DNA from 2 places in the Micromonospora sp. CA-248260 genome. Region 2 is predicted to be linked to the other one. Evidence: riboswitches for the same ligand, from Rfam matches in the RefSeq annotation. Region 2 holds a riboswitch; the other holds the start of a gene.
What was found. Region 2 has a riboswitch for ZMP and ZTP ahead of ACQP2H_RS16735 (glycine hydroxymethyltransferase). Riboswitches for the same ligand answer to the same signal wherever they lie in the genome.
Positions count from the first base shown of each region.

Region 1: it holds a riboswitch for ZMP and ZTP, as region 2 does, so the genes downstream of both, ACQP2H_RS15540 (bifunctional 5,10-methylenetetrahydrofolate dehydrogenase/5,10-methenyltetrahydrofolate cyclohydrolase) here and ACQP2H_RS16735 (glycine hydroxymethyltransferase) in region 2, are expected to answer to the same signal.

Region 1 is NZ_CP192021.1:3,514,875-3,524,150, forward strand. It holds gene ACQP2H_RS15525 (hypothetical protein) at 1-91, opposite strand, end outside; gene ACQP2H_RS15530 (PLP-dependent aminotransferase family protein) at 310-1,635, shown strand; gene ACQP2H_RS15535 (hypothetical protein) at 1,711-2,640, shown strand; ZMP/ZTP riboswitch at 2,734-2,815, shown strand; gene ACQP2H_RS15540 (bifunctional 5,10-methylenetetrahydrofolate dehydrogenase/5,10-methenyltetrahydrofolate cyclohydrolase) at 2,829-3,725, shown strand; gene ACQP2H_RS15545 (endonuclease/exonuclease/phosphatase family protein) at 3,737-4,516, opposite strand; gene ACQP2H_RS15550 (sulfite exporter TauE/SafE family protein) at 4,706-5,464, shown strand; gene ACQP2H_RS15555 (malonic semialdehyde reductase) at 5,511-6,125, opposite strand; gene ACQP2H_RS15560 (winged helix-turn-helix transcriptional regulator) at 6,223-6,570, shown strand; gene ACQP2H_RS15565 (GNAT family N-acetyltransferase) at 6,574-7,350, shown strand; gene def (peptide deformylase) at 7,360-7,869, opposite strand; gene ACQP2H_RS15575 (TetR/AcrR family transcriptional regulator) at 7,880-8,665, opposite strand; partial or broken gene ACQP2H_RS15580 (chorismate-binding protein) at 8,694-9,276, opposite strand, start outside.
Region 2 is NZ_CP192021.1:3,780,052-3,789,327, forward strand. It holds gene pdhA (pyruvate dehydrogenase (acetyl-transferring) E1 component subunit alpha) at 1-762, opposite strand, end outside; gene ACQP2H_RS16685 (Lrp/AsnC family transcriptional regulator) at 835-1,341, shown strand; gene ACQP2H_RS16690 (DNA polymerase domain-containing protein) at 1,363-2,334, opposite strand; gene ACQP2H_RS16695 (winged helix-turn-helix domain-containing protein) at 2,403-2,639, opposite strand; gene ACQP2H_RS16700 (hypothetical protein) at 2,827-3,021, shown strand; gene ACQP2H_RS16705 (L-threonylcarbamoyladenylate synthase) at 3,032-3,652, shown strand; gene ACQP2H_RS16710 (hypothetical protein) at 3,663-4,193, opposite strand; gene ACQP2H_RS16715 (hemerythrin domain-containing protein) at 4,495-4,995, shown strand; gene ACQP2H_RS16720 (winged helix-turn-helix transcriptional regulator) at 5,101-5,538, opposite strand; gene ACQP2H_RS16725 (SDR family NAD(P)-dependent oxidoreductase) at 5,655-6,470, shown strand; gene ACQP2H_RS16730 (metallophosphoesterase family protein) at 6,480-7,349, opposite strand; ZMP/ZTP riboswitch at 7,530-7,619, shown strand; gene ACQP2H_RS16735 (glycine hydroxymethyltransferase) at 7,638-9,074, shown strand.

The DNA of each region.
Region 1 (9,276 bases), 270 kb from region 2:
GGCTGGTGGTGAGGTCGCCGTCGGTCCACAGGGCATCGGTGGCGCGGCGTAGCAGTTCGGTGGGGTGGGTGGATGTGGTGGGTGTCCTCACGGGTCACACCTCTCAATGAACCGAGTCAATGGGGTGATTGAGGTGAGTCTCGCATCGGTTTGGTTGGTGGCGTCAACTGCGTTCGCGGCCGGGAATCCGACATTGGGGGGTTTTGCGTGGCTGGGTGTCTGTTGATTGCACCGAGGTTGTGGTCGGATTGCTCGGAGGTGTTGCGGGGGCGCGGTGCGGGCAGGGTTCGGTGGAGGTGAGGGGTGACGGTGCGGGACGATTTCCGGCTGGTGGCCGATGCGGTGGCGGCTGATATCCGGTCCGGGCGGATGCGGCCGGGGCAGCGGCTGCTGCCCCAGCGGGAGTTCGCCCGGCGTCACGGGATGGCGGTGTCGACGGCGGCCCGGGTCTATCAGGAGCTCGCGCGGCGGGGTCTGGTGGCCGGGGCGGTGGGTCGGGGCACGTTCGTGGTGGATTTCTCGGTGCGGTCGGGGGACGCGGACCTGGTCGATCTGGAGGCCAACTTTCCGGTGTTGCCGGGGCAGTCGTCGATGGTGGCGCGGGCGTTGGGGCGGGTGTTGGCACCGCCGGGCCTGGAGGCGGCGATGCATCCGGTGCCGGTGACCGGGTCGCGGGAGTCGCGGCGGGTCGGTGCGTCCTTCCTGTCCCGGCCGGGGTGGGTGGTGGACTCTGAGCGGTTGTTGTTCACCGGTAGTGGGCGGCAGGCGATCGCGGCGGCCATGGTGGCGTTGGTGGCGCCGGGGCAGCGGCTCGGGGTGGAGGAGTTGACGTATCCGGTGGTGAAGACGATCGCGGCGCGGCACGGTGTGACGTTGGTGCCGATCGGTATGGATGGGGAGGGGTTGAGTGCGTCGGCGTTGGAGCAGGCGCATCGTCGGGCGCCGCTCGCGGCGGTCTACCTTCAGCCCACGTTGCACAACCCGTTGGGGGTGACGATGTCGGCGGCGCGGCGCATCGAGTTGGGTGGGCGGCTCGCGCGGTTGGGTCTGGTCGCGATCGAGGATCGGATCAATTCGTTTCTGCACGACGAGGAGTTGCCGTTGGCCGCGCATGCTCCGGAGCAGACGATCCTGGTGGACAGTTTGTCCAAGCGGGTGGGTGCGGGGCTCAATCTGGGGTTGCTGGTGTGTCCGGCGGGGTTGGCCGGGCGGGTCGCGGCGGCGGTGCGTTCCGGTACGTGGGGGGTGCCGGGTGTGGCGTTGGCGTGTGCGACGGCGGTGTTGGCTGATGGTACGGCGCAGCGGATCGTGCGGCTCAAGCAGCAGGACGCGCGGTTGCGGCAGGCGGTGGTGGCGGAGGTGCTGGCCGGGTTCGACGTGCGTGCTGATCCTCGGTCGTACCACGTGTGGTGGCGGTTGCCGGGTGGGTGGTCGACGGGGGCGTTCGTGTCGGCTGCGGCCCGGCAGCGGGTGGTGATCAGTCCGGCGGCCGACTATGCGGTGGTGGGGGTGCCGGTGCCGGATGCGGTGCGGTTGTCGACGTCGTCGCCGGATGTGGAGACGTTGCGGGGCAGTGTGGCGTTGCTGGCGGCGATTGCGCGGGGGGCGCCGGAGGAGGTGGGTGCGGCGTACTGAGGGGGCCGGAACGGGGTGGCACGGGGTGGAACGCCGTTAGGGGTGTCCGTGCTGGTGTCCTGATTCGGAGGAGACATGTCCCGTGTTCACAGAGTGCTCTGCCTGCTGGTGGCGGTGGTCCTCGCCGGGTTGACCGGTGCGGTGCCGGCGTCGGCCGGGTCGGGTGTGTCAGCGGTCCCGGTGTCGGCGGGGTCGGGTGTGTCAGCGGTCCCGGTGTCGGCGGGGTCGGGTGTGTTGGCGACGCCGCCGAGTGCGGTCGTCGACTGGGAGGGCCTGCCGACGTGGAGTGGTGGGTACGGCCCGATGCGTAACCAGAGCAATGGTCTCAAGGCGCTGCGGTACGCGGAGCGCGACTACGGCATCAATCTGAACTGGACCGACTGGCCGAATTCGCGGTGGGAGGTGTACGGGGAGGGTCTGCCGACGAACGCGCCGATCACGAACACCACGAAGGTGGCGTTGCGGGTTCCGGGCGGGGGTTACCTGCGGTGGGGTGCGCAGAGCTGGGGCATCGACCTGGTCTGGTCGGCCACTGCGGTCTACGAGTGGAACGTGATCACCACGGCGGGTGGTCAGGCGTTGTTCAATCGCAGCCGTAACGACTATGTGGTGTATGGCAGCCGGCCGTGGGGGGTCAACCTGATCTGGTCGGGTGATGCGATGGTCACGCCGCCGGATTCGGGGGCGACGGGGGTGCGGACGTTGTTGACGTACAACTGTCACAACGACCGGCGGCCGCTGCGCATCTGGATCAACGACATGGACGCCGGGGGTGTCTGGACGGATCTGGGTCTGTTGGGTTCGCAGTGGAGTGGCAGCAGCTGTCCGGTGGGTTCGCCGTTCAACTACTCGCCGACGGTGGCCAATCACCGGATCCAGGTGGTGGCGGTGGACTACAGCGCCCCGGGGTGTGCGAACGATCCGGTCATCGGGTCGTGTCGTCGGTCGATGGTCGGCATCATCAGCAATCCGGCTGGTGGGGTCGCGCAGATCACGGTCTCGTAGCAGGTCGGTCAGTGGGGCCCGGTCGTCGTGTGGCGGCCGGGCCCGGCGCGTGTGGGGTGGCGGGGCCCGGTGGGCGGTGGGGTGTGGCATGGTGGGGGTGGATGCGACTGGCGGCACGGGGATGGGTCAACCATCGGGGAGCTCGTCGCGGAGGTCGACCGCCTGGGCCTTCGTGGTCGAGGTGTGCCATGTCTGTTTCCTCTTGCCCCTCCCCCACGTCTGGTACGGCCCGGTTGTTGCCGGGTGGGCCGGTGGCGGAGCGGATTCTCGCCGAGGTCGCCGAGGGGGTGGCGGCGTTGCGGGCGGTCGGGGTGGTGCCGTCGTTGGCGACGGTGCTGGTCGGTGACGACGACGCGAGTGTCGGGTATATCCGGATCAAGTCCCGGCAGGCGGCGGAGTTGGGTTTCGCGTCGCCGCATGTGCGGTTGCCGGGGTCGGCGACGCAGGCGGATCTGCATCGGGTGTTGCGGGATCTCAACGACGATGCCGGGGTGCATGCGGTGTTGGTGCAGCATCCGGTTCCGGGGCATCTGGATTACGACCGGGCGTTGGAGGTGTTGGATCCGGATTCCGACGTGGACGGGATGCATCCGGTGAACATGGGCCGGTTGGCGTTGGGGTTGCCGGGGCCGTTGCCGTGTACGCCGGCGGGGGTCGAGGCGTTGTTGGCGTTCCACGGGGTGCCGGTGGCGGGGCGGGAGGTGGTGGTGCTGGGTCGGGGTGCGACGTTGGGTCGTCCGTTGGCGATGTTGTTGGCGCAGAAGCGGCCGACGGCGAATGCGGCGGTGACGGTGGTGCACACGGGGGTGGCGGACTGGCCGCGGTACACGCGGCGGGCGGAGATTCTGGTGGCGGCGGTGGGGGTGCCGGGGATCGTGCGGCCGGAGCATGTGCGTCCGGGTGCGGTGGTGGTGGGTGGTGGGGTGCGGTATGCGGGTCGCCGGTTGTTGCCGGATGTGGACGAGGCGTGTGCGCGGGTGGCGGGGGCGATCACGCCTCGGGTGGGTGGGGTGGGTCCGACGACGGTGGCGATGCTGTTCCGTAATGCGTTGCGGGCGGCGCAGCGGGCTGCGGGTCGGGGGTGACCGGTGGTGGGTCAGCCGAGGTCGACGACGAGGGGGCGGTGGTCGGAGATGGTGGAGCGTGGGTTGTCGGTGGCGGTGACGGGGGGTAGGAGGTGCCGGTCGTGGGGGTCGGCGAGGATGTGGTCGAGTTGCACGCGGGGTGCGGTGGCGGGGTAGGTGGGGCGGCGGGCCAGGGGTTGCCAGCCGGTGAGGAGGCGGGCGGGGCCGGCGGGGAGGTTGAGGTCGCCGAGGAGGATGCGGGGGGCGGGTAGGGCGCGTAGGGCGCGGACGGCGCGGCGGAGTTGGTGGGCGTTCCAGCCGGGGACGAAGGACAGGTGGGTGGCGGCGACGGTGAGGGGGCCGTGGGGGGTGTCGAGGACGGCGGCGAGGACGACGCGGGGTTCGTCGCGCAGGAGGATGAGGCCGCCGCCGGGGCCGGGGACGTAGATGGGTGAGCGGACGGGTGCGGGGTTGAGGCGGGTGACGTGCCAGCTGCGGACCCGGTGGCGGCTGATCAGGCCGATGCCGTAGCAGGGTTCGCCGTGGCCGTCGTCGTCGTGGCGTAGGGGGCGGAAGTGTTCGCCGGGGGTGCCGACGACGGCGGCGGCGAAGCGGTGTTCGGGGGCGTCGAGGGCCTGGGCGGCGAGGGTGGTGAGGTCGTGGTGGCCGCTGCGGGACTGGTCGCGGTCGACTTCCTGGAGGGCGAGGATGTCGGCGTCGAGGGCGTGGACGGCGGCGGTGAGCCGGGCGGGGTCGACGAGCCCGTCGGTCAGGGAGCGGCCGTGTAGCAGGTTGAAGGTCGCCAGGCGCACCTGTGCACCCTACGTCCGTGGCACAGTTACCGAATGATCAAGTTGTTGTGTTGTTCGGTGTTGGTGTTCGTGGCGTTGGGTGTGGTGGGGGTGTGGCTGCGGCGGCGACGTGGGCGGTGAGGTGGGCCACTTGAGCGGGCGGGTGGCCGGGTGGGGTGGGGAGAATGGCCGGCCGTGGATCCTGTGTCGTTGACGACTCTGCTGGCTGCGGCTGCCCTGGCGGGGTGGGTGGATGCGGTGGTCGGTGGGGGTGGGTTGTTGTTGTTGCCGGCGTTGTTGGTGGCGGTGCCGGGGGTGCCGGTGGCGACGGCGTTGGGGACGAACAAGTTGGCGGCGATCGCGGGTACGTCGACGGCGGCGGTGACGTTCGCGCGGCGCACGCGGGTCGATTGGGCGGTGGCGGGTCCGGCGGCGGTGTTGGCGGTGGGGTGTGCGGGGGTGGGTGCGGCGTTGGCGGGGGTGGTGCCGGCGGGGGCGTACCGGCCGGTGGTGTTGGTGGTGTTGGTGGGGGTGGCGTTGTTCGTGGTGTTGCGGCCGCGGTTGGGGACGGTGGCGGTGCCGGCGCGGCGGACCCGGGTGCGGGTGGTGGCGGCGGTGGGGGTGGCGGGGGTGGGTATCGCGTTGTACGACGGGTTGATCGGGCCGGGGACGGGGACGTTCCTGGTGGTGGCGTTCACGGTGTTGGTGGGGGCGGATTTTCTGGGTGGTTCGGCGATGGCGAAGGTGGTCAACGCGGGGACGAATCTGGGGGCGTTGGTGGTGTTCGCGGTGACGGGGCACGTGTGGTGGTGGTTGGGGTTGGCGATGGCGGTGTGCAACGTGGCGGGGGCGGCGGTGGGGGCGCGGATGGCGTTGCGGCGGGGTGCGGGGTTCGTGCGGGTGGTGTTGCTGGTGGTGGTGGTGGCGTTGGTGGTGCGGTTGGGTTACGACCAGTGGCTGGCCGGCTGAGCGGGTGGGTGCTCGGCGGGCCAGCCACTGGTGGGTCTGGGGTGGTTCAGGCGTGTCGGACGACGGTGTCGTAGTCGAGGCGGGGCAGGCGGGGGTGCCAGGCGTCGGGGCCGGGGTGTCCGATGTTGACCAGGAGCAGGGACTTCCAGCCGGTGTCGGTGAAGAATTCGTTGTCGACGCCGGTGGCGTCGAATCCGCCCATGGGTCCGGCGGCGAGGCCGGCGGCGCGGATGGCGAGCAGGAAGTAGCCGACCTGGAGGCCGGCGTTGAAGCGGGCCATGCCGTCGCGGACGGTGGGGTCGGCGGCGAAGTGTTCGCGCATGCCGGGGCGGATGGGGAAGACGGTGTCGAGGTGTTCGTGGAAGTTGGTGTCGGCGGCGAGGACGGCGACGACGGGGGCGGTGGCGGTTTTGGTGCGGTTGCCTTCGGCGACGTGGGTGAGGAGGCGGTCGCGGCCTTCGCCGGGGCGGACGAACAGCACCCGCAGGGGTTGGACGTTCATGGCGGTGGGTGGGTACTTGGCGAGGTCGAAGATCGCGTGGAGTTGTTCGTCGCTGACGGGGGTGTCGGTGAAGGTGTTGGCGGTGCGGGCTTCGGTGAACAGTTGGGCCTGGGCCTGCGGGTCGAGGGTGATCAGGTGGTTGGGCAGTACGTCGGTCATGGTGTCCTCCGGTCGGATCGGCGATTGCTGCGACCACAGTAGCAGCTAGTTTTTTCGAAGTGGCTAGGGTGAGTTACGGACCACGTATGCTGGGCTTATGACGACGTGCTCCCCGATCGACGACGGGCCCCGCGCCTGTCCCGGGGGGCTGTCCCGGGCGTTCGCGTTCCTGGGCAAACGGTGGAACGGCATGATCCTGGGCACCCTCGCCCAGGGGCCGGCGGGCTTCGCCGAGCTGGCCCGGGCACTGCCGGGGATCAGCGAGTCGGTGCTGTCGGACCGCCTCGGTGAGCTGGCCCGGGTCGACCTGGTCAGCCGCACCGTGCGGGAGGGCCCCCCGCTGGGGGTCAGCTACCAGCTGACCGGCCGGGGCGCCGCCCTGCTGCCGGCGCTGGACGAGCTGGCCCGCTGGGCCGACGAGAACCTTCCCGCAGGTCGTTGCTGAGCGGTGCCGGTCCGCGCCGAACACGACCGTGCCGTGCTGGCCGGGCTGCTGCGGCGCGATCCGGTGCTGCACGCCTACCAGTTGGGTGACCTGGACGACTTCTTCTGGCCCTACACGTCGTGGTTCCGTCGGGGTGAGCAGGTGGCGTTGCTCTACCACGGGGCGGCACAGCCGGTGCTGCTGCTGTTCGCCGCCGAAGAGGACCGGCCGGCGGCGGCGGCGCTGCTCGACGAACTGGCCCCGGTGCTGCCCGCCCGGCTGTACGCGCACCTGTCCCCCGGGCTGGAACAGGTCCTCGCGGGCCGGTACGTGATCACCCCGGCGGGGGCGCACCTGCGGATGGCGTTGACCGACCCGGGTCGGCTGGCCGGGGTCGCCACCTCGGGTGAGGTGCTGACCGGGGCGGACCTGCCGGCGCTGCGGGCCCTGTACGCCGACGCGTACCCCGGTAACTGGTTCGACCCGCGGATGCTCGACACCGGCCACTACCTGGGGGTACGTGCGGGTGGTGAGCTGGTCGCGGTGGCCGGGGTGCACGTGTGGTCGCCGACCTACCGGGTGGCCGCGGTGGGCAACGTGACCACCCGCCCGCAGGCGCGGGGTCGGGGGTTGGCCCAGGCGGTCGTCGCCGCGCTGTGCGCCCGGCTACGCGACAGCGTCGATCACGTGACGTTGAACGTGCGGGCCGACAACACCACGGCGGTGCGCCTCTACGGGCGGCTCGGTTTCACCACGGTGGCACGGTTCGGTGAGTACACGCTGACCAGCGGGGCGGGTTGAGCCGGCCGGTCAGCGGTGGCGGCTCGGTGAGTCGAACCGGCCGGCGCGGATCTCCCGCAGCGCCTTGCGGCGGATGTCACCGCGCAGGGTGTCGACGTAGAGCCGACCGGCGAGGTGGTCGGTCTCGTGTTGCAGGGCGCGGGCGAGGAACCCGCTGCCGGAGATGGTCAGCGGGTCGCCGTGCCGGTCCACGCCGTGCACGGTGGCGTGCAGGGCCCGGCGGGTCGGGAAGTACAGCCCGGGAATGGACAGGCACCCCTCGTCGTCGTCCTGGGTCTCGTCGGACAACTCGATGGTGGGGTTGATCAGGTGGCCGCGGTGGCCGTCGGCGTCGTAGACGAACACCTGGGCGTCGACGCCGATCTGCGGGGCGGCGACACCGGCCCGGCCCGGTTCGCCGGTGAGGGTGTCCATCAGGTCGTCGACGAGCTGCTGCAGGGCGGTGTCGAAGCGGGTCACCGGGGTGCAGGCGGTGCGCAGAACGGGGTCACCGATGATCCTGATCGGGCGTACGGTCATGCCCGGAAGGCTATCGGGGGGTCACCGGCGGCGGTGGACCGGCGCACCGGTCGGCCACCAGGGCGGCGATACCGTCGAGGATGCGGGCCAGTCCGAAGTCGAAGGCACGGGTCGGGTCGGTGGCGGCCTGGTACTCCTGCCCGGCGGCGGCGCCGACCCGGGCGGCGGTGGGGAAACGGGCCGGGTCCATCACCTTTTCCAGGTAGGGGGCGTGGGCGTGCCACCACTGTTCGTCGGTGAGGCCGGTGCGGGCGGTGGCCTGGGCGGCTTCCACCGCGCCGCGTACCGCGCCGTGGACGTAGGAGTCGACGAGGGTGATCACGGCGTCCATCTCCAGGTCGGTCAGGCCGATACCCTCGACGGCACGTAGTTCGTGGTCGTAGCGTGCGGTGACCTGCGGACCCAGGGGTGGGCGGGTGGTGGCGACCTGCAACAGCCAGGGGTGGCGCAGGTACAGCGCCCAGTTGTCGCGGGCGACGCGTTCCAGGCGGTCCCGCCAGCCGCCCGGGACGTCCGCCGGTCGGGGGGTCTCGCCGTGCACGGTGTCGAGCATGAGGTCGAGCAGTTCACCCTTGCCCGGCACGTGGGTGTAGAGGGACATGGTGCCCACGCCGAGACGTTCGGCGACCCGACGCATGGACAGCGCGGCGAGTCCGTCGGTGTCGGCGACGTCGATGGCGGCCCGGACGATCCGGTCGACGCCCAGGTCGCCGCTGCGGCTGGTGCGTTCGCGGGTGCGCCAGAGCAGGGCGAGGCTGCGGGCGGGGTCGCCGGTGCCGCTGTACTCGACGTGCATGCGGCCACCATAGCGGCCGGTGCGGTGGTCAGTCGGCGGCGAGCAGGGCACGCACCGGGGCGGCCTTGGCGGCGGCCTCGGCGACCTCGGCGTCGGGGTCACTGTCCCAGGTGATGCCGCCGCCGGCCCACAGGTGCAACCGGTCGGTGTCGGCGGCGGCGGTGCGGATGGTCAGGCCCAGGTCGAGGTGGTCGGGGCCGATCCAGCCGAACCCGCCCATGCCGGCGCCCCGGCCGACGGGTTCGACGGCGGCGACCAACGCCAGCGCGGCGTGTTTCGGGGCGCCGGTGACCGACCCGCCGGGGCAGGTGGCGCGCAGCAGGTCAGCCAGGCCGATCCCGTCGGCGAGGGCCGCGGACACGGTCGACTCGGCCTGCCACAGGTCGCACCAGCGGCGCACGGTGAACAGGTCGTCGACGGTCACCGAACCGGTGCGGGCGATCCGGGCCAGGTCGTTGCGTTCCAGGTCGACGATCATGACGTGTTCGGCGCGTTCCTTGGCGGAGGCGAGCAGCTCGCGGCGGCCGGCGGCGGTGGCCGGGCGGGTGCCCTTGATCGGGCGGGTGACGACCCGGCCGGCGTGCACGGCGACGAGGGTCTCCGGTGAGGCA
Region 2 (9,276 bases):
CACCCCGTAGCCGACGCCCTTGTAGGCCAGGCTCGGCGCGGCCGTCTGCCGGGACAGCGGCACGCTGATCGCGTACTTGTTGTTCTGCACGAAGTAGACGACCGGGGCCTTGAACACGGCGGCGAAGTTGAGCCCCTCGTGGAAGTCGCCCTCACTGGTCGCGCCGTCGCCGATGAAGGCCAGCGCGACCGTGTCCCGCCCCTGGTAGGACTCGCCGTAGGCCAGGCCGGCGGCGTGCACGCACTGGGTCGCCAGCGGGGTGCACTGCGGCGCGGTGTGCACCACCGTCGGGTCGTACCCGCAGTGCCAGTCGCCGCGCAGCAGGGTGAGCACCTCGACCGGGTCGATGCCCCGGGCGGTCAGCGCCATCGACTCCCGGTAGGTGGGGAACACCCAGTCGTCGTCGCGCAGCGCCAGCACCGCGCCGACCTGGCACGCCTCCTGGCCGCGCGAGGACGGGTAGACGGCGAGCCGGCCCTGCTTGGTCAGGGCGGTGGACTGTGCGTCGAAGCGCCGGCCGACGACCATCCGCCGGTACATCTCGCGCAGCGTCTCGACCGGCGGTTCGGGCAGGTCGGCGCGGGGCGGCAACGGGGTGCCGTCGGGGTCGAGCAACCGGACCGGCGCGGTCTGCGGGAGCAGGCCGGCGGTGGGGTCGGGGGCGACCGGGGTGGCCGGTCGACGGGTACGCGGGGATGCCCTGCGGACCGCCTGGGGTGTGGTCGTCACGGCGGGGACCTCCTGGACGTGTGGTGGCCCTATGCTCCAGCCGTTGGATGATTGACTCAACATTCCCGGTGAACGCGGGACGATTGGCCTACCGAGGAGTATCTGATGAGCCAGCAGACCACCCCGCCGCCGGGCCCACCGGGCGCAACGGGACGTTCGGTCACGCCGCTGGACGAGGTGGACCGACGGGTCCTCGACGAACTCACCCGGGACGGCCGGCTGTCCATGCGCACCCTCGCCGAACGGGTGCACGTGTCGCGCACCAACGCGTACGCCCGGGTGGAGCGGCTGCTGCGCGACGGGGTGATCACCGGGTTCCGGGCCCGGGTGGCACCCGAGCCGGCCGGGCTGGGCACCTCGGCGTACATCTCGTTGACCATCCAGCAGAACACCTGGCGGGAGGTGTCGGCGGAGCTGGCCCGGGTGCGCTACATCGAGCACGTGGCGCTGCTCAGCGGGGAACACGACGTGTTGGCGCTGGTCCGCGCACCGGACAACGCCACCCTGCGGGACGTGGTGCTCAGCCGGGTGCAGGGCATCGCCGGGGTGCTGTCCACCCGCACCTGGCTGGTCTTCGACGAGTTCGACGGGGCCGGCAGCCCCTGGGCCTGAGTGACGGCCCGGCGCGGTTGGTCAGCGTTCGGGTGGGGCGGCCAGGCCGGCGCGGTCGGCCAGGGCCAGCAGCGGCTCCAGGGAGTAGCGGTCGCCGTCCAGGCCGGCGTGCGGGTCGCCGCGCTCGGCGAACCGGGCCGGCATGGTCAGCACGTCGAAGTCCTCCGGGCGGGCGTCGTCCAGCTCCGCCCAGTCCAGCGGGGCCGACACCAGCGCCGCCGGGGTGGGCCGGATCGAGTACGCCGACGTGACGGTGTGGTCGCGGGCCATCTGGTTGTAGTCGATGAAGACCGGCCGGTCCCGCTGCTCGCGCCACCAGGTGGTGGTGACCAGGTCGGGCAGCCGACGCCCCAACTCGTGGCCCAGGGCGAGCACCGCGCGTCGGCACTCGCCGAAGCTCCACCGGGGCTCGATGGACAGATAGACGTGCAGGCCGCGCCCGCCCGTGGTCTTGGGGTAGCCGACCATGCCCAGCTCGGCGAGGAAGGCCCGGACCTCGTGCGCCACCGGCACCACCTGGTCGAAGCCGACCCCCGGCATCGGGTCCAGGTCGATCCGGAGCTGATCGGGGCGCTCCACGTCGGCCGCCGTCACCGGCCAGGGATGGAACCGCAGGGTGCCGAGGTTGGCCGCCCAGATCACCACCGCCAGCTCGCCCGGCGCGACCTCGTCGGCGGTACGGCCGCTGGGGAAGGTGAGGTGTGCGGTGCGCACCCAGTCGGGAGCGCCGGCCGGGAGCCGTTTCTGATAGAAGGCGTCACCCCGGTTGTCCTGCCGGGTGCCGATCTTCGCCCCCTCGAACACGCCGCGCGGCCAGCGCTCCAGCATCGTCGGCCGGTCCCGCAGGGCACGCAGGATGCCGTCGCCGACGGCGAGGAAGTAGCCGACCACGTCCCGCTTGGTCAGCCCGCGCTCGGGAAAGTAGGGCTTGTCGGGGCTGGAGACGCGGACCAGCCGCTCCCCCACCTGGATCTCCTCGGCCGCCGTCGCCACGCTCACACGGTAACGGCCACCCCCGACACCCGGAGCCGGCTCACCGGATCGCAGCGATACGCGGAGGGCTACGCCTCGGGTTGCCCGACGTAGGTGCCGCGCTGCGGCACGGTGTAGACCAGCCCACGCTCGCGAAGCTCCGCGACGGCACGCCGGGCGGTCCCCCGGGCCACCCCGAACTCCTGCACGATCGCCGCTTCGCTCGGAATCGGTCGATGCGCCGCGAGGTCACCGTTGCTGATCCGACCAGCCAAGATGTTTGCCACCTGGCGGTAGACCGGCACCGGGCCGTCTGGATCGATCATGGCAAGAAACTAATCGAGCCAAGACGAGGCAGGTTCTTTAGCTACGTCCCTAGACGTTCATGCTTGTACACCACTACCGTAAGTGGCAGCTCGTGACGATCAGTCATCTGGGCTGCCGGTAGCGGTCCGGGTACCTGATCGGGGATCGGTGCCCGGATCTGCCCGTACCCGGAGGGGTCCCATGCCGATGGACGACGGACCGGTCACGCCCGCCCTGGTCATCTGGACCGCGCAGCGGGTGGTGGCGCAGCACCACGAGGCACCGGACGGGCCGCCACCCCTGCGCCGTTGCTTCCAGTGCCGCGACGGCGGCTGCCACATGCTGACCTGGGCGCGCGACGTGCTCCGGGCTCACCGGCGACCGCCGCCACTCCCCCACTAGGCTCGCCGCCATGGCGATCTATCTCGACGTACACCCGGAGAACCCGCAGCCACGGACGATCGCCCGGGTGGTCGACCTGCTGCGCGGCGACGGCCTGATCGCCTATCCGACCGACTCGTGCTTCGCGCTCGGCTGCCAGCTGGGCAACCGGGACGGCCTCGACCGGATCCGGGAGATCCGGCACCTGGACAGCAAGCACCACTTCACCCTGGTGTGCCGGGACTTCGCGCAGCTCGGCCAGTTCGTGCACATCAACAACGCGGTGTTCCGGTCGCTGAAGGCGGCCACCCCGGGCAGCTACACCTTCATCCTGCCCGCGACCAAGGAGGTGCCGCGCCGGCTGCTGCACCCCAGGAAGAAGACCGTCGGGGTACGCATCCCCGACCATCCGGTCGCGCAGGCGCTGCTGGCGGCGCTGGGTGAACCGTTGGTGTCGAGCACCCTGCTGCTGCCCGGCGAGACGGAACCGATGACCCAGGGCTGGGAAATCAAGGAACGGCTCGACCACGCGATCGACGCGGTGATCGACTCCGGCGAGTGCGGCACCCTACCCACCACCGTGGTCGACTTCTCCGCCGACGAGCCGGAGATCGTCCGCTACGGCGCGGGCGACCCGACCCGCTTCGAGTAGGCCCGCCGGGTCAGGAACCGGGTTCCACGGGCGGCAGCGGCAACGGCTCGACCACCGGGTCGACGCCGTGGGTGGAGTGCGCGGGTGCCGGGCGGGCCGGCCCCGGGGTCCGGCGGTGCCGGCGACCCGCGCCCACCGGCCCGGCCCGCCGGGCCACCTCGCAGGTGACCAGGTGGATCGGGGCCGGTGGCACGGCGAACCGCCCCGGACCCCAGCGCACCCAGAGGGCGACCCGGCCGGCGTCGGCCTCCGCCGCGAGCTTCTCCCAGGTACGCCGCCGGTCGGTGTGGTCAACCTCGACGACCACCGGCGGGCCGTCGCGGCGGGCACACGCCACGTCCACTACCGAGTGGCGGTCCGTCATCGGCGGCGGCAGCGGCAGCACGCTCGCCGCCCGACGGTATGAGCGCCAGCCCTGCTCGGCGGCCCAGACCAGCACGGCGTCGATGATCAGCGCGGTCACCTCGTCGGTGCCCAGGTCGACGAACTCCAGCCCGGCCAGCCGCCCGGTGAGTGATGCCGCCAGCCGTTCGCCGTCCACCCGGGCAGGATATCGACTCACCGATCACGGTCCACCTCCACCCAGACCCGGCGGGGACCGGGCGGGCCGCCGGGCGGAGGACTCCGGTCGACCGCACCGACCGTGCGCCCGGGATCCGGCTCGCGGCCGGTCAGGTGGTGCTGTTCGGCCGGATCGGGTTCCTCGCCCGCGACCTGCTCGACGAGATACCGCACACCGTCGCCACCGTCTGAGGTTGCCGGACATTCGTCGACCGCGATCCGTTTCCGCAGCTCACCCAGGGGTACCGGGATGGCCGTCAGCCGATCAAGGAGGTCTGCCGGTGTCCACCGACGCCATCGTCCTGCTCAAAGAGGACCACAAGGAGATGCGCCGCCTCTTCCGCGAGTTCGAAAAGGCGCAGGAGGGACCGGCCAGTCGCCGCCGCAAGGTGGTCGACGAGATCGTGGCAGCCCTCACCACCCACACCTACCTCGAGAACGAGGTGATGTACCCGCAGGTCCGCAAGCTCCTGCCGGACCTGGAGGACGACATCCTGGAGTCGTACGAGGAGCACCACGTCGCCGACGTGCTCTGCGCCGAACTGGCCGCGATGGACGCCTCCGACGACCACTTCGTCGCCAAGACCACGGTGCTGATCGAGAACGTCGAGCACCACGTCGAGGAGGAGGAGCAGGAGTGGTTCCCCAAGGTGCGGGAGGCGCTCGGCCGCAACCAGCTCCAGGAGATCGGCGAGCGGATGATCGCGCTGCGCCCGGACGCGCCCCGCTCGCCCAGTGACCCGAAGGCGATCAAGAGCGCCCGGCACGCCACCACCGCCTGACCCGACCGGCAACACCCGCACCGGAGTACGTCAAGGGGCCCGACCGGCTGGTCGGGCCCCGCTCGGTCCCGCCGGGGCGGTCAGCGAGGGCCCGCGTGGGTCCGGTCAGAGACCCGTGCGGTGCGGCAGGGACGACGCGGGGACGGTGGCCCGGTGCCGGGCGGCGGCCAGCTCGGGCCCGTGGCGGACCGCCCAGTCGGCGAGGCCAGACAGCGGACCGAGCAGGCTCTGCCCGAGCGGCGTGAGGCAATACTCGACGCTGGGCGGGACGGTGGGATGGACGTCCCGCAGCACCAGGCCGGCCCCCTCCAGGCCCCGCAACGTGCGGGTCAGCATCCGCTGGCTGATGCCGTCGATGGTGCGGTGCAGCTCGTTGAACCGGTACGGCCGGCGGCCCAGCAGGGTCAGCACCAGCATCGACCACTTGTCGCTGAGTAGCCGCAGCACCTCGGTGACCGGGCAGTGCTCGTACTCGTCGGCCGGCACGGGCGTCGGCAGGACCGCCGCCACCAGGGAACGAACCTCCGTGTGCGGTACGGACATGAAAGTGCCTTCTTCCCTCGGTCGCCGAGCCCGAAGAGGATTGTGCCGTCCGCGATCCACGGTCGACGTCCGGTGCCTGACGGGGTCACCGGCCGGCAGCGGCAGGGAGGGGCGGCATGCGCGTCACGGTCATCAGCGGCGGCACCGACGGCATGGGCCGGGCGACGCTCGAAGCCCGGATCCGCCGTGGCGACGAGGTCGTCGCCATCGGCAGCAACCCGGCGAAGGGGCAGGCCGTGCGGGCGCTCTCCGGCCGGGTGCACTTCCTCCGGGCGGATCTGCGCTCGGTGGCGGAGACCCGCAGGGTCGTCGACACCATCAGGCGACGGTGGCCGAAGGTGGACGCCCTGGCACTGTTCGCCAACCGGCCGGTACCCCGGCGGGTGGTCACCGACGAGGGCCTGGAGCAGACCTTCGCGCTCTACTACCTGAGCCGTTACCTGCTCAGTCACGGTCTACGCGACCAACTGGACGCCGCCGAACAGCCGGTGATCGTCAACGTCGCGGGGGTCGGCATCACCCGGGGATCGATCCACTGGGACGACCTCCAGCTCACCCGGAAGTACGGCATGGTCGACGCACAGTTGCAGGCCGGCCGGGCGAACGACCTGCTCGGGGTGGACTTCGCGGCGCGGTCCGGCTCGCGGGCACGGTATGTGCTCTACCACCCCGGCTTCACCCGCAGCGGCGACCTGTCCACCATGCCGGCGGCGATCCGTGGGGTGATCCGGGCGGCGTCGGTCGTCGCCAGGCCGGTCGGGAAGTCGATCCGCCCCGTCGTGGCGTGGATCGACAACCCACCGTCGGATGCCCTGACCGCCAACGACCGGGGCAGACCCGTTCCGCTGTCGACCACGACGCTCGACCCGGCCGCCGCCCGCCGCCTCGGCACGATGACCGACTCGCTGGTCACCCGCCTCGACGCCGGCTGAGCCGGTGGTTCACCAGAGGGTCACCGGTGCGCCCGTCGGCGCGGGCAGGATCTGCCGTACCCGGCCGGGGGCCACACTGCGCTGCCGCCACTCCCGGGGATAACCCACCGAGACCTCCTCGAACCGCACCCCGTCCTTCCAGGTGGTACGCGGAATGTGCAGGTGCCCGTAGACCACCGTGGTGGCGGCGAACCGGCGGTGCCAGTCGGCGGTGGCCTCCGTCCCGCACCACTGGGCAAAGATCGGATAGCGCAGCACATCGGTCGGGTGGCGGTCCAACGGCCAGTGGTTGACCAGCACGGTGGGCAGCTCCGGGTCTCGGGCGGCCAACCGGCGGGCGGTCTCCTCCAGCCGGGCCGCACACCACTCCTGCCGGCTCGGGTACGGGTCGGGATGCAGCAGGAACTCGTCGGTGCAGACGATCCCCGTCCGGTACGCCTCGGCCAGCGCGGCCTCCCGGGTGTCGAACCCCGGCGGTCGCCAGCTGTAGTCGTAGAGCAGGAACAGCGGGGCGACCAGCGCCGGACCGCCCGGCCCCCGCCACACCCGGTAGTCGTCCTCCGGGGTGACCACACCCAACTCCCGGCACCGCCGCACCAGCAGGTCGTAGCGGTCCACCCCGCGCAGGGTCACCGGGTCGGCCGGCGGGGTCCACAGCTCGTGGTTGCCGGGTGCCCAGATGACGGTGTCGAAGCGTTCGGCGAGCGTGCCGAGCGCCCACTCGATGTCGGCCACGGTGTCCGCCACGTCACCGGCGACGATCAGCCAGTCCCGTGGCGAGGTGGGCCGCAGCGCCTCGACCAGGGCACGATTCTCCGCGTACCCGATGTGCAGATCGCTGATCGCGACCAGACTGCCCTCGGTGTCCTCCCCCAGCATCCGCCGATCGTACGCAGCCGACCGCCCGGCGTGGGGCCACCGCAACGGCCACCGCAACGGCGGTGGCCGGCCGACCGAGCCGGTACCGGGCACCGGAGCTCCGCACGATCGGAGAACCCGGCCGGCTGCCCGGCACCGGCAGGTACGCACGGGCAGCCCGAACGGCACCCGGTAGGATCGTCGGTGGGCCGTGACTGGCGCGTGGGGATGGAGCACCATCGGGAAGCGGCCCCGTCATGAGGACGCACGCCGAGCGCCTGGGCCTTCCGCACGTCACCTGGAGGTCGCATGTCGCGCAACGCCGAATCCACCGCTTTCCTCAGCGCGCTCGAGGTGATCCGGGCGGTCGAACCCCGGGTGGCCGACGCGATCGGCGCGGAGCTGACCGACCAGCGTGAGTCGCTGAAGCTGATCGCCAGCGAGAACTACGCCTCCCCGGCGACCCTGCTCACCATGGGCAACTGGTTCAGCGACAAGTACGCCGAGGGCACCGTCGGCCGTCGCTTCTACGCCGGCTGCCAGAACGTCGACACCGTCGAAGCGCTCGCCGCCGAACACGCCAAGGCGCTGTTCGGGGCCTCCCACGCCTACGTGCAGCCGCACTCCGGCATCGACGCCAACCTGGTCGCCTTCTGGGCGATCCTGGCCGACCGGGTCGAGTCCCCCGCCCTCAAGAAGGCCCAGGTACGCCAGGTCAACGACCTGACCGAGGCGGACTGGTTCGCGCTGCGCCGCGAGCTGGGCAACCAGCGGATGCTGGGCATGTCGCTGGACGCCGGCGGGCACCTCACCCACGGTTTCCGACCCAACATCTCCGGCAAAATGTTCGACCAGCGCAGCTACGGCACCGACCCGGCCACCGGCCTGATCGACTATGACCGGGTCGCCGAGGCCGCCCGGGAGTTCAAGCCGCTGATCCTGGTCGCCGGCTACTCGGCGTACCCCCGGAAGGTGAACTTCCGGATCATGCGGGAGATCGCCGACTCGGTCGGGGCCACCTTCATGGTCGACATGGCGCACTTCGCCGGCCTGGTCGCCGGCAAGGTCTTCACCGGCGACTTCGACCCGGTGCCGCACGCGCACATCGTCACCACCACCACCCACAAGTCGCTGCGCGGGCCGCGCGGCGGCATGGTGCTCTGCGGCCCGGAGCTGGCCGACCAGGTCGACCGGGGCTGCCCGATGGTGCTCGGCGGTCCGCTGCCGCACGTGATGGCGGCCAAGGCGGTCGCGCTGGCCGAGGCCCGCCGGCCCGACTTCGCCGACTACGCCCAGCGGATCGTCGACAACGCCCAGGCCCTCGCCGAAGGGCTGCTGCGCCGGGGCACCACCCTGGTCACCGGCGGCACCGACAACCACCTGGTGCTGCTCGACGTATCCGGCTACGGTCTCACCGGCCGGCAGGCCGAGCAGGCGCTGCTCGACTCGGGCATCGTGACCAACCGCAACGCCGTCCCGCAGGACCGCAACGGCGCCTGGTACACCTCCGGCATCCGGATCGGCACCCCCGCGCTGACCACCCGGGGTCTGGGCACCGCCGAGATGGACGTCACCGCCGAGCTGATCCACACCGTGCTCAGCCAGACCACGCCGGGCGCCAACGCCGACGGCACCCCGTCCAAGGCCAAGTACGTCCTCGACCCGGCGGTCGCCGACAAGATCAGCAAGCAGGCCACCGACCTCCTCGCCGCCCACCCCCTCTACCCCACCATCAACCTGGGCTGACTGTAAGCCCGGCCCGGCCCCGCCATTCCGGCACCCCGCCCCGCCACGCTCCCTCGCGGTGATCAAGAGGTTTAGGTCACGAAAGCCCTCATCAGTGACCCAAACCTCTTGATCACCGACCCTCACCACCGTGCCGGCCCCACCACCGTGCCGACCCCGACCAGGGACAGCCGGAGGGTGGGGGTGAGGCCGGGTTGGGCTG